Kaistia algarum: one gene and its partner. The protein of the gene in region 2 interacts with the protein of the main gene of each other region in a pairwise test. Links are inferred from orthologs where the notes say so. Each region holds a gene or a part of one and is shown on either strand. Other genes may lie near its edges.

Region 1 (5,882 bases), on a different replicon or contig from region 2:
AGCCCATCCGAAGATGAGCCAGACGGAGTGGGAGGACATCTACCGCGAGGCGTGGTCGCTGTTCTATACGCCAGAACACATGCTCACCGTGCTGAAGCGCGCGGCGGCGACGGGTGTGCGCACCAAGAGCATCGCCAAGCTGCTGATCTGGTTCTCAACGTCGGTTTCGATCGAAAACGTCCATCCGCTGCAGGGCGGCGTGATCCGGTTCCGCAACCGCTTCGACCGCCGACCGGGCATGGCGATCGAGCCGGCCTGGAAGTTTTATCCGCGCGAGGCGTGGAACCTCGTCGCCAAGACGTCGAAGCTGGTCTTCCTTCTCTGGAAGCTCGAGCGCCAGCGTCGCGCCATTGAGGCCGACCCGAAGCGCAAGGAATATATGGACGAGGCGCTGACGCCGGTCGCTGATGATGACACGGACAAGCTGGAAATGTTCAACCAGAACGAAGCGGCCAAGCACGCCGTCCAGCATGCGCACCGGATCGACGAGTTGACGCATCACGGCGCGGCGGCCAGCGCCTAAACCCTTCCGCGCCGCGCGGCACGCCAGAGCATCCATTGGCTGCGCCAGGGTGCCAGATCCACCGTTGTGGCAAGCGGCGCATAGTCAGGGCGTTCCATCCTTGCCAGCACCGGCTCGACCAGCGCTAGCGGCAGGAAGGCGGGCAACACGGCTGTTTCGGCGGATGCGAGCGCGGCGCGGGCACGGCCCAGATGGTCCTGGGCGATATCGCGCATCGTTTTCAGCAGCCGCAACAATTCCGGTGTGGTGCGGCCAGCGAAGATGTCTTCGCTCACGACTCCCTCGGCCTGCAGGAGATCGGCCGGGAGATAGAGCTGGCGGCGGCGGGCGTGGATCGGCAGTGCGCGCAGCAATCCGGTGATGGCGAGCGCCACGCCGGAATGACCGGCCGCGTCGGCCGTGCCGGGATCGCGACCTCCGGCGAGGATCATCGCGCCATACTGGACGAGTACCGAACTCGTCTCGCCGGCATAGCCCTCCAGATCGGCGAGGCTCGGCATCGGATCATTGTAGAGATCGAAGATTCGCGCCTCGATCAGCCGGTCCAGTGCGTCGGCCGGCAATCCGTTCAACGACAATGTCTCCAGGACCGCCGCGGCGACAGGATGGCCGGCAGCATCGCCCGTCGCCTGGCCGGTCAGGAGATCGCGCCACCATTGCAGGCGGATCTCCCCAGGCATCGGCTCGGAAACCAGTTCGCGCACGCGCGCGATTTCCAGATTGAAGGCATGAAGCGCGAACAGATGCCGCCGTGGCGCCTCTGGCGCGAACAGATCGGCGAGGAAACGCTCGCGGTCATGCTGGCGGACTTCGGCGGCACAATGGGCGAATACGTCCATGCCGGCCTCCGGTCAGGTGATCGCGATCAGGGCCGCGGCGACGGGCCGCCCTTCGGCGAGGAGGATGTTGTAGGTGCGGATTGCCGGCACGGTTCCCATCACCTCGAGCCCGATACCGGCCTCGCGCAACGCCGCTCGGAGCGCCGGGGGAAACGGCGCGATATCACGGCCCGTCCCGATGATCAGGACATCGATCGCCGATGCCTGATCCAGGATCGACGCCAGGGCCTCCGAGTCGATCTCGGCGGGCTGCTCCACCTGCCAGCCGTGAATGCCGCTCGGCAGGCAGAGCAACGAGCCGGAATGCGTCATTCCCTCAAAGCGGAAGCCGAAATCGCCATAAGCCTCGATCGGTACCTGCCGCGGCAGGTGCTGATCGCGAACGACGAGCGGCGGCGGCCGCTGGAACAGAGCCATCGCTGCGTTAGGCCTTCTGCGCGCCCTTGCCAGTCTGCTTGGCCATGGCGTTGGCTGCCGACTTGGACGGATCCTCTTCCGGCTTGTCGTCCATCTGGTCGGGCCGGAGCTTGAAGTAAATCAGCACGGGTGCAGCGACGCAGATCGACGAGAAGATCGCCGCGCAGACGCCGAAGATCATGGCCAGCGTGAACGCCCGGATGACCTCGCCGCCGAAAATGTAGAGCGAGAACAACGCGATGAGCGTCGTCATCGTCGTGATCACGGTACGGCCAAGCATGTCGTTGATGGCGCGGTCGATCAGATCGCCCAGAGGGATCTTCTTGTATTTGCGCAGCGTCTCGCGGATTCGATCATAGACCACGACCGTGTCGTTCAGCGAATAGCCGACCGTGGTCAGGATCGCGGCGAGCGACGTCAGATTGAATTCGTGCTGCGTCACCACATAGAAGCCGAAGGTCATGATCACGACATTGGCGGCCGAAATGATACTGCCGACCGCAAACTGCCACTCGAAGCGGAACCACACATAGATCGCGATCGCCAGGAAGGTGACGATCATGGCGAGGGCGCCGTTCCAGGCGAGTTCGCCTGAGACGCGCGGACCGACGATCTCGGTCCGGCGGAACTCGGCCTGGTCGGCGAGGGCGGCGCGGACCTTGCCGATCGCTTCCTGCTGCGCCGTCTCGCCGCCGGCTTGCTGGCCGACGCGGATCAGGATCGAGTTGTCGTCGCCGATCGTCTGCACCTGAACGTCGCCGAGGTCGAGGGCATTCAGCTTGCTGCGCAGCGCGGTCAGGTCGGGATGCTGCTCCTTGGTCTGGATCTCGATGACCGTGCCGCCCAGGAAGTCGATGCCGTAATTCGGCCCGACGACGATGAACAGCACGATCGAGGCGAGCGACAAGAGCGCGGCAATCGGGAACGTCCAGCGCCGCATGCGCATGAACGGGATCTTGGTATTGTCTGGAACGAGGCGAAGATGGCGCATGTCTTAAGTCCTTCTTGCCGCGCTCAGAGCGAGATCGTGGTCGGACGGCGCCAGCGCACCCACATCGCGACCAGAAGTCGCGTGAAGGTGAAGGCGGTGAAGATGGTGGTCGCGACGCCGATGGCGTGCGTCACCGCGAAGCCGCGGATCGGGCCGGAGCCCAGATAGAACAGCACCAGGGCCGCTATGAGCGTCGTGACGTTGGCATCGAGAATGGTGCCGAGTGCTCGGTGGAAGCCCGCATCGATGGCGGCGATCGCGGAGCGTCCCTGTCGGAACTCCTCGCGGATGCGTTCATAGATCAGCACGTTCGAATCGACGGCGGTACCCACCGTGATGATCACGCCGGCGATGCCGGGCAACGACAAAGTCGCGCCGAGCAATGTTACGATCGCGAAGATCAGGATGACGTTGACGAGCACGGCAATGTTGGCGATCCAGCCGAGCACGCCATAGGTCGCCACCATGAAGGCGCAGACCGCCGCGGTGGCGATGATCGAGGCGATCTTGCCGGCGCGGATCGAATCGGCGCCGAGGCCGGGTCCGATATTGCGCTCCTCAACGATGGTCAGCTTGGCTGGCAGCGAGCCGGCGCGGAGCAGGATGGCGAGATCGTTCGCTGTCTGGATCGTGAAGCTGCCGCTGATCTGGCCGGAGCCGCCAAGGATCGGCTCGCGGATGACCGGCGCGGAGATCACCTTGTCATCGAGGACGATGGCGAAGGCGCGGTTGACGTTCTTCTGCGTCACGTCGCCGAAGGTGCGTGCACCGCCCGTCGTCAGGCGGAACGACACCGTCGGCTCGTTGGAGCGCTGGTCGAATGAGGCCTGAGCGTCGGTCAGGTCCTCGCCGGTCAGAAGCGGCGACTCCTCCAGCACATAGGTCGGACCGCCCGGCTCGTTGGAGGGCACGAGAATCGTCCCAGGCTTGCGCGCCTGATCGGCGCTCTGACCTGGAGCCACGCTCGAATCGACCAGGTGGAAGGTGAGCTGTGCCGTCTGGCCGACGAGCGATTTCAAGCGCTCGGGATCGCCGAGACCGGGAGCCTCGACGAGGATGCGGTCTTCGCCCTGGCGCTGGATTGACGGCTCGACCGTGCCAAGCTGGTCGATGCGGCGGGCGATGACCTCGATCGACTGATCGACGATCTGGCGGATGCGCTGCGCAAGGCCCGCCTCCGAATAGTTCATCTGGACAAGGCCGTCGCTACCGACGGTCAGGTCGAACTCGTTGACGGCGACACCGCTCAGGATCGAATTGCTCAGCGGATTGCGGAGCGGCTCCAGGCGCTTGCGGACGAGATCGAGCTGGGAGACGTCGCGGATGCGCAGCTGCACCCCCTGCCCTTGTACGCCGAGACCCGAATAGCCGATGCGCGGCTCTTCCAGCATCACCTTGCGGATTTCGCCGACGAGCGTGCGCAGGCGCTTCTGCACATAGTCCTGCCGGTCGACCTGATACAGCAGATAGGAGCCGCCCTGAAGGTCGAGGCCGAGGACGAGCTGGCGCTTGGGCACCCAACTCGGCCAGGAATCGACGGTTTCCTTGGAGAACAGATTGGGCACCGCGAGGAGGATCCCGATGAGCACTGTGCCCAGGATCAACACCATCTTCCAGCGCGTGAAATGGAGCATGGAAACCGCTTCCGTAGGTCCGGCCGTTTAACCGGCCGTGTTGGGGAGAAGGATTATTCGCCTTCCTTGACCGGTTCGCCCTTGGCGCGAACATCGGCAATGGAACCGCGGGAGACGCGGACACGGACGTTCTCGCCGACTTCAAGCAGAAGCTCGCTGTCGTCGACGACCTTCGCAATCTTGCCGATCAGGCCACCGGTCATGACGATGGTGTCACCGCGACGCACGTTCTTGATCATCTCCTGATGCTGCTTCGCCTTCTGGCGCTGCGGACGGATCATGAGGAACCACATGATCGCGAAGACGAAGATGAACGGCACGAACTGAATGATCATGTCCATGCCGCCGGGCGAACCCGCGGCCGCGGTCTGGGCAAAGGCTTCCGTAATGAACATCTGGCTTCCCTATGAATGTCCGACCCGAGGGACGAATGACTAAGCGCATCGACTGGCGCCGGTCCTCACATAGGGCGAGACAGCGGCCTGCGAAACGGCGCGGACTATAGCGGCGCCATCACCCTTTGCAAATGCCGTGTCGCGCATGATACCGCAGGACCCCACCTCGCCTTCGCATTCGCCAAGAGGAACGTCCCGATGCCCGCCGAACCGGACCTGACGCCGCTCGCCGAAAGGCTCGACCGCCTGATCGCCCTGATCGAGCGCGCCGTTCCGCCGGCCCGCCCGCCGCTCGACGTCGATGCCGCCGACGCGTTCGTCTGGCATGCCGCGAGCGGCACGCTGCAGCCCGTCAAGAAGGTCAACCGTGTCGACATGGTGCTGCTGAAGGGCATCGACCGCGTCCGCGACATCCTGAACGATAATACCGAGCGCTTCGCGCGCGGGCTGCCCGCCAACAACGTCCTGCTCTGGGGCGCGCGCGGCATGGGCAAGAGCTCGCTCGTCAAGGCGGCGCATGCCCATATCAATCTGGACCCAGCCACCCTGCCCGGCGGCCATCCGCTGAAGCTCGTCGAAATCCACCGCGAGGATATCGACAGCCTGCCGGAACTGATGGTCAAGCTGCGCGACCTCGATCGCCGCTTCATCCTGTTTTGCGACGATCTCTCCTTCGACAATGACGATACGTCCTACAAGTCGCTGAAGGCGGCTCTGGACGGCGGCGTCGAAGGAAGGCCCGAGAACATCGTCTTCTATGCGACATCGAACCGGCGGCATCTGCTGCCGCGCGATATGATGGAGAATGAGCGCTCGACGGCGATCAACCCGCATGAGGCGGTCGAGGAGAAGGTGTCGCTGTCAGACCGCTTCGGCCTTTGGCTCGGCTTCCACAAATGCAGCCAGGACGACTATCTCGCCATGGTCCATGGCTATGCTGATCATTTCGGCCTGAAGATGGACGCGGCGCAACTGGATGCCGAGGCGCTGGAATGGTCGACGACGCGCGGCGCTCGCTCGGGCCGCGTCGCCTGGCAATTCATTCTGGATCTCGCCGGCAGGTTGGGAGTGGCGTTGGGGCGG
Region 2 (6,097 bases):
AGGTCGCCGCGATGCAGTCGGATCGTCATGGTTCTCGCGTCCTCGCTCCGGTTTCGCAGCCGTCCTAGCGAAGCGCGCTCATTTCTGCAATGACGCTGGACACAGGTCGAATGGTCGCGACGACGCAGAGGAGCGCAGGATGATGAAACTCGAGGGTGAACCGGCGCCGCGTCCCATCCGCTGGGGGGTGCTCAGCACCGCCCGGATCGCGCGGCAGCGCGTGGTCCCGGCCCTGCTGAAGAGCGCCTCGACGGAAGTCGTCGCGGTGGCCTCGCGCTCCCTGGAGAACGCCCGCGGCTTTGCCGACGCCTTCGGAATCGCCCGCGCCTACGGCTCCTACAACGAGCTGCTGGACGATCCCGAAATCGACGTCATCTATAACGCCCTGCCCAACCATCTCCATGCGGTGACCGTCCGCGCGGCTCTTGAGAAGGGCAAGCATGTGCTCTGCGAGAAGCCCATGGGCGTGAACCGGGAGGAGATCGCCGCCATCAGGCCGGCGGCCCGAGGGCTGCACGTCGCCGAGGCCTTCATGTTTCGCCATCATCCGCAATGGCACGAGGTGCGACGCCTCCTCGACGCCGACCGGATCGGACCGCTGCGTCTGGTGCAGGGCTTCTTCTCGTTCCTGAATGTCGATCCGGCCAATATCCGCAACCGAGTCGAGACCGGCGGTGGTGCGCTGCTGGACATCGGCTGCTATGTCGTCGCCGCCGCGCGGTTCCTCTTTCGCGCCGAACCGATCCGCGTCCTGGCGCTGATCGACCGCGATCCGGCCATGGGCACCGACCGGGCAGCGAGCTTTCTCGCAGATTTCGGCGAGGGACGGCAGCTGTCGGCGACCGTCTCCACGCAGACCTTCCGTCACCAGCGCATCGCCATCGTGGGAACCAGCGGCCGGATCGAGATGCCGACACCGTTTTCTGCGCCGACCGACGAGGCGGCTCACATTACGATCGATACGCACGGCCCCGGCCATCCCGGCGAGACGATCGCGCTGCCGCCGGTCGATCAATATGCCCTGCAGGCGGAGGCGTTCTCCCGCGCCGTGGCGGGCACAGGTCCCTGGCATTTCGGCATTGATGACGCGATCGCGAACATGGCCGTACTCGACGCATTGTTCCGATCCGAGTCCTCTGGAACATGGGAACGGCCCGTGTCGGAGGCTTCTTGAAGGCCGGTCCGCACGGACCATATAGATGAAGCGGAAACGTTCCGCCGGATGCCTCCTATAGGGTCCGTAGACAAGGTCGCTTGGTGGAAGGACTTTGTGATGTCGCGTGTTTCGGGCTTTTCCAGCCCGCTGCTTCTGGGGTTCGACGAGATCGAGCGCGTGCTCGACCGCGTCGCCAAGGCGTCTGGTGACGGCTATCCGCCCTATAATATCGAGCGGATCGCCAAGACCGATACAAACGACGAATGCCTTCGCATTACCCTGGCGGTCGCGGGTTTCTCTCGTGAATCGCTGGATGTGACGGTCGAGGAGAACCAGCTCGTCATTCGCGGCCGTCAGGTCGACGATCGCGAGCGGATCTACCTGCATCGCGGCATCGCGGCGCGGCAGTTCCAGAAGACCTTCGTCCTCGCCGATGGCATCGAAATCGTTTCTGCCGAACTGAAGGATGGGCTGCTCGCCATCGACCTAGCCCGGCCGACGCCCGAGCGTATCATCCGAAGAATTGAGATCGCGGCGCGCGACTGACCGCCGATCCCTTTCTCGCTCAATCGAGGAGACAACTATGTCAGAACCCCGCAACGTCATGACGCCCGAGAATTTCGCCGGCCTCGGCAACGGACAGATCGCGTTCGTCCGACCGGTGTCGTCGGACGAGATCCGCCAGTTCTTCCCCAACGCCCCCGCCGTCCAGCCCGGCCAGAACTTCTGGGCCTTGCTCGACGCGGCCGGCTCGCCGCTGATGATTTCGGATAGTCGCGAGGCGATCGTGATGAACGCCCGCGAGAACGATCTCGAGGCTGTCAGCCTGCATTGAGGCTGCCTCGCGGCCGCGGCTCGCTTACCTCGTCCAGATGGTGAGCGAGACGCGGGCCGCCGGATCGAGGTCCCGGCTTGTCGCGGGATGAAGGCCGTGGCTGGCCAGCAGCCGCTCCGCTGAACCCGCCACCCAGACGCGTGTGAACACTGGCACGCCCTTCGGGATGACGACGCCGCGCTTGCGCACCAGGTGGAAGGCGTCGAAGCCGAGGGACAGGAAAAGATCGTTGACCCGCCGCCCGCCCGGCACGGCGATCAGACCGCCTTCCGGGGCCACAATCCGCAATACCTCGCCAAGCGAGGCCTGGCCGGGGTTCCACCACCAGGCATCCGGCCGATGCTCAATCCCATCGACGCGGGAAGAAACCACGAGGCGGCGGCGCCCGCGCGAATTGGGATGGGCCTCGTGGCCTCCTCGTCCCAGAACGGTCAGGACCGCCCGATCGAGCTCCAGCTGGAAGTAGTTCCAGTCGGTCTCGTTGCGCAGCGAATCCGGCATTCGCCCGTCCGGACCGGCGATGCAATCATTGTCGGAAATGATCGCATGGCCGTGGATTTCATAGCGCGGCATTCCAAGCACCCGTTTCGTAAGAACCGTGCGAAGGGGTCTCCGCGCGGTTAGTCACGGTATGCCGCCGGGCCCGATTCCGGGTCCGCCGTCTTCTCAAGGGCCCATCAGGCCCGCAGCACCCCACCGGTCGCCTTGGCAACCTGGACGATGATCTTCTTCGAGACCAGGTCGATCTCCTCCTCGGTCAAGGTCCGCTCGCTCGGCTGAAGCGTCACCTCGATCGCCACCGACTTCTTGTCGGCGCCAATCGACGGACCCTCGAACAGATCGAATATGCTCGCCGCCGCGATGAGGTTCTTGTCGGCAGACTGCGCCGCCCTGACGATCTTCGCCGACTCGACCGAACGCTCGACCACGAAGGCGAAGTCGCGCCGGACCGGCTGCAGCGAGGTCAGGTCGATCGCCGGCTTGGTGCGGGTCGGGCGACTCTTGGGCGCGGGAATCGCGCCCAGCACGATCTCGAAGCCCGCCACCGGTCCTTCGATGTCGAGGATTTCCAGCGTCGCGGGGTGGAATTCGCCGAACCAGCCGATGACGTTCTGCGGCCCGAGCTGGATCGTCGCCGACCGCCCGGGATGGAACCAGGCCGGCCCGCCGGGAACGATCTGCATCCGGTCGACCGCTGCGCCGAGCGAGTCGAGCAGTGCCAGCGCATCGGCCTTGACGTCGAAGACGCCGACCGGTGCCGCCTTGCCCTGCCAGTGACGACCTGCGGCCGAAACGCCTGCTGTGCCGCGGCGAACGCCGGAGGCTGCGATGATCTGGTCGGATGGCCGCGTGCCCCGGAAGGCCTGCCCGACCTCGAATAGCGCCGCATCGTCATGGCCGCGATCGGCATTGCGCTGGACCGCCAACAGCAGACCCGGCAGCAGGCTCGGCCGCATGTCGGACATGTCGGTCGAGATCGGATTGGCCAGCGCCAGCGCGGGAGCGCCGCCGCCGAAGGCTTCCGCGGCCCGCTTGGCAACGAAGGACCAGGTCACGGCCTCGACGAGCCCCCGCGCGGCGAGGATGCGCTTGGCGCGGCGCGTGCGGCCCTGCAGCAGCGTCAGCACCGGACGCGTCACGTCATCAGACTTCGGCAGCGGCGTTGAGGGCACGCGGTCGACGCCGACGATGCGCATCACCTCCTCGACGAGGTCCGCCTTGCCGTCGATATCAGGCCGCCAGGACGGCGCCACGGCCGTCAGGACCGGAGCCGAACCGGAAAGACCAAAACCCAGCGCCGTCAACACGGCGCGGATCTCGTCCTCGCTCGGATCGATGCCGGCAAGGCGCTTCACCTCGGCGATCGGGAAGGCGACCGAACGATGCGGCTGCGGCACCGTGCCGGCGACGACGATGTCGCTCGGCGTCCCACCGCAAAGGTCGAGCACCAGCTTGGTCGCAAGCTCCAGGCCCGGCAGCATGAAGGCCGGGTCGACGCCGCGCTCGAAACGGTAGCGCGCATCGGAATTGATGCCGAGCTTGCGACCGGTCTGCGCGATGGCCAGCGGCTCCCACAGCGCCGATTCGATCAAGACGTCGACGGTATCTTCGGAACAGCCCGAGGCCTCGCCACCCATAATGCCGGCGAGCGATTCGACGCCATGATCGTCGGCGATGACGCACATCGACGGATCGAGGGCATAGGTCCGCCCGTCCAGCGCCAGCAGGCCCTCACCGTCGCGGGCACGTCGCACGGTGAGATGGCCGTGGACCTTGGCCGCGTCGAAGACATGCAGCGGCCGGCCGCGATCGAAGGTCAGATAATTGGTGATGTCGACCAGCGCGTTGATCGGGCGCAGCCCGATGGCACGCAGCTTGGCTTGCAGCCAATCCGGTGAAGGGCCGTTCTTCACGCCGCGCACGAGGCGTAGGCCGAAGGCCGGGCAGAGCGAGGGCGTATCACCGAAATCGAGCGTCACGCCGACGGGACAGGGGAACGTCCCGGCGACGGGAGTGACCGCGCCGTCCTTCAGGGTTCCAAGGCCAGCGGCGGCCAGATCCCGCGCGACGCCGTAGACACCGAGGCAATCGGAGCGGTTGGGCGTGATCGCGATGTCGATAACCGGATCGGCGAGACCGGCCCACTCGGCATAGGGTGTGCCAACCGGCGCGTCGTCCGGAAGGTCGATGATGCCGTCATGATCCTCGGAAAGCTCGAGCTCCGCGGCCGAGCACAGCATGCCGTGGCTCTCGACGCCGCGGATCGTGCCGACAGCAAGCGTGATGTTCTTGCCGGGAATATAGGTGCCGGCGGGCGAGAACACGCTCTTCATGCCGGTGCGCGCATTCGGGGCGCCGCAGACGACCTGCACCGGCTCGCCCGAGCCCGTATCGACCATGCAGACGCGCAGCCGGTCGGCATTGGGGTGCTGAACGGCCGAGACGACATAGGCGATCGTGAACGGCGCGAGTTGCTTCGCCTTGTCCTCGACGCCCTCGACCTCCAGCCCGATCCGCGTCAACCCCTCGGCGATCGCGTCGACGGAAGCCTCGGTGTCGAGATGTTCCTTGAGCCAGGAGAGGGTGAATTTCATGTCGCTCTCCTTACGAACTCAAACCGCTCACGAGGCTTGGAATATCCAGCGGGCGGAAGCCGTAATGGGACAGCCAGCGGAGATCGGCGTCAAAGAAGGCGCGGAGATCGGACATGCCATATTTCAGCATGGCGATGCGGTCGATGCCCATGCCGAAGGCGAAGCCCTGATATTTGTCCGGATCGAGGCCAGCGAAACGGATCACGTTCGGATGAACCATGCCGCAGCCGAGAATCTCCAGCCAGTCGTCGCCCTCGCCGAAGCGAACCTCGTTGCCGATGCGGCGGCAGCGAATATCCACCTCCATCGACGGCTCGGTGAAGGGGAAGAAGGACGGCCGCATGCGCATCTCGACCTTCTCGACTTCGAAGAAAGCACGGCAGAAGGCTTCGAGCAGCCATTTCAGATGGCCGATATGGCTCGTCCGGTCGATGACCAGCCCCTCGACCTGATGGAACATCGGCGTGTGGGTCTGGTCGCTGTCCATGCGGTAGGTGCGGCCGGGCGCGATGATGCGGATCGGCGGCTTCAGCTGCTCCATGGCGCGCATCTGCACAGGTGAGGTGTGCGTGCGCAGCAGCAGACGCTCGCCGTTCTCGTCCGGATTGAAGAAGAAAGTGTCGTGCATTTCCCGCGCCGGATGGCCGACGGGGAAGTTCAACGCCGTGAAATTATAGTGGTCCGTCTCGATGTCCGGGCCCTCGGCGACGGAGAAGCCGAGATCGCCGAAGATCGCGGTGATCTCGTCGATGACCTGGCTCACCGGATGGATCCGGCCGGTCTCCAGGCCGCCCGTCCGGACGGGCAGCGTCACATCGACCGTCTCGGCAGCGAGTCGGGCGGCGAGGCCCGCCGATTTCAGCGCGGCGCGGCGGATCACAAGCGCTTCGGCGATGCGGTCACGCAGGCCGTTGAGCGCCGGTCCCATGACCTTGCGCTCTTCCGGCGTCATGGTGCCGAGGCCCTTTAGACGCTCGGAAACGGAACCCTTCTTGCCGAGCGCGGCAATGC

Evidence for each region.
Region 1: the proteins of pheT (region 2) and secD interact in binary tests that used the Escherichia coli proteins (3 or more experiments, as listed by UniProt). The link is inferred for Kaistia algarum from one-to-one orthologs.

What each region holds. Positions count from the first base shown.
Region 1 is NZ_JAPKNJ010000002.1:680,268-686,149, forward strand. What follows is about bases 2,100-4,939. They hold secD (protein translocase subunit SecD), read right to left. Parts: upstream 4,405-4,939; coding sequence 2,794-4,404; downstream 2,100-2,793. Other genes in these bases: secF (protein translocase subunit SecF), read right to left, coding at 2,100-2,770; yajC (preprotein translocase subunit YajC), read right to left, coding at 4,458-4,799. Also shown: OSH05_RS16425 (B12-binding domain-containing radical SAM protein), read left to right, coding at 1-523; OSH05_RS16430 (phytoene/squalene synthase family protein), read right to left, coding at 520-1,362; OSH05_RS16435 (Mth938-like domain-containing protein), read right to left, coding at 1,375-1,779; more of secF, read right to left, coding at 1,787-2,099; OSH05_RS16455 (ATP-binding protein), read left to right, coding at 4,998-5,882. UniProt on the Escherichia coli protein: Part of the Sec protein translocase complex. Interacts with the SecYEG preprotein conducting channel. SecDF uses the proton motive force (PMF) to complete protein translocation after the ATP-dependent function of SecA.
Region 2 is NZ_JAPKNJ010000001.1:1,856,857-1,862,953, forward strand. Bases 2,378-5,432 are described here. They hold pheT (phenylalanine--tRNA ligase subunit beta), read right to left. Parts: upstream 5,087-5,432; coding sequence 2,669-5,086; downstream 2,378-2,668. Other genes in these bases: OSH05_RS09035 (hypothetical protein), read right to left, coding at 2,378-2,564; pheS (phenylalanine--tRNA ligase subunit alpha), read right to left, coding at 5,097-5,432. Also shown: OSH05_RS09015 (ribonuclease D), read right to left, coding at 1-29; OSH05_RS09020 (Gfo/Idh/MocA family protein), read left to right, coding at 140-1,174; OSH05_RS09025 (Hsp20 family protein), read left to right, coding at 1,274-1,702; OSH05_RS09030 (BQ00720 family protein), read left to right, coding at 1,740-1,991; more of OSH05_RS09035, read right to left, coding at 2,016-2,377; more of pheS, read right to left, coding at 5,433-6,097.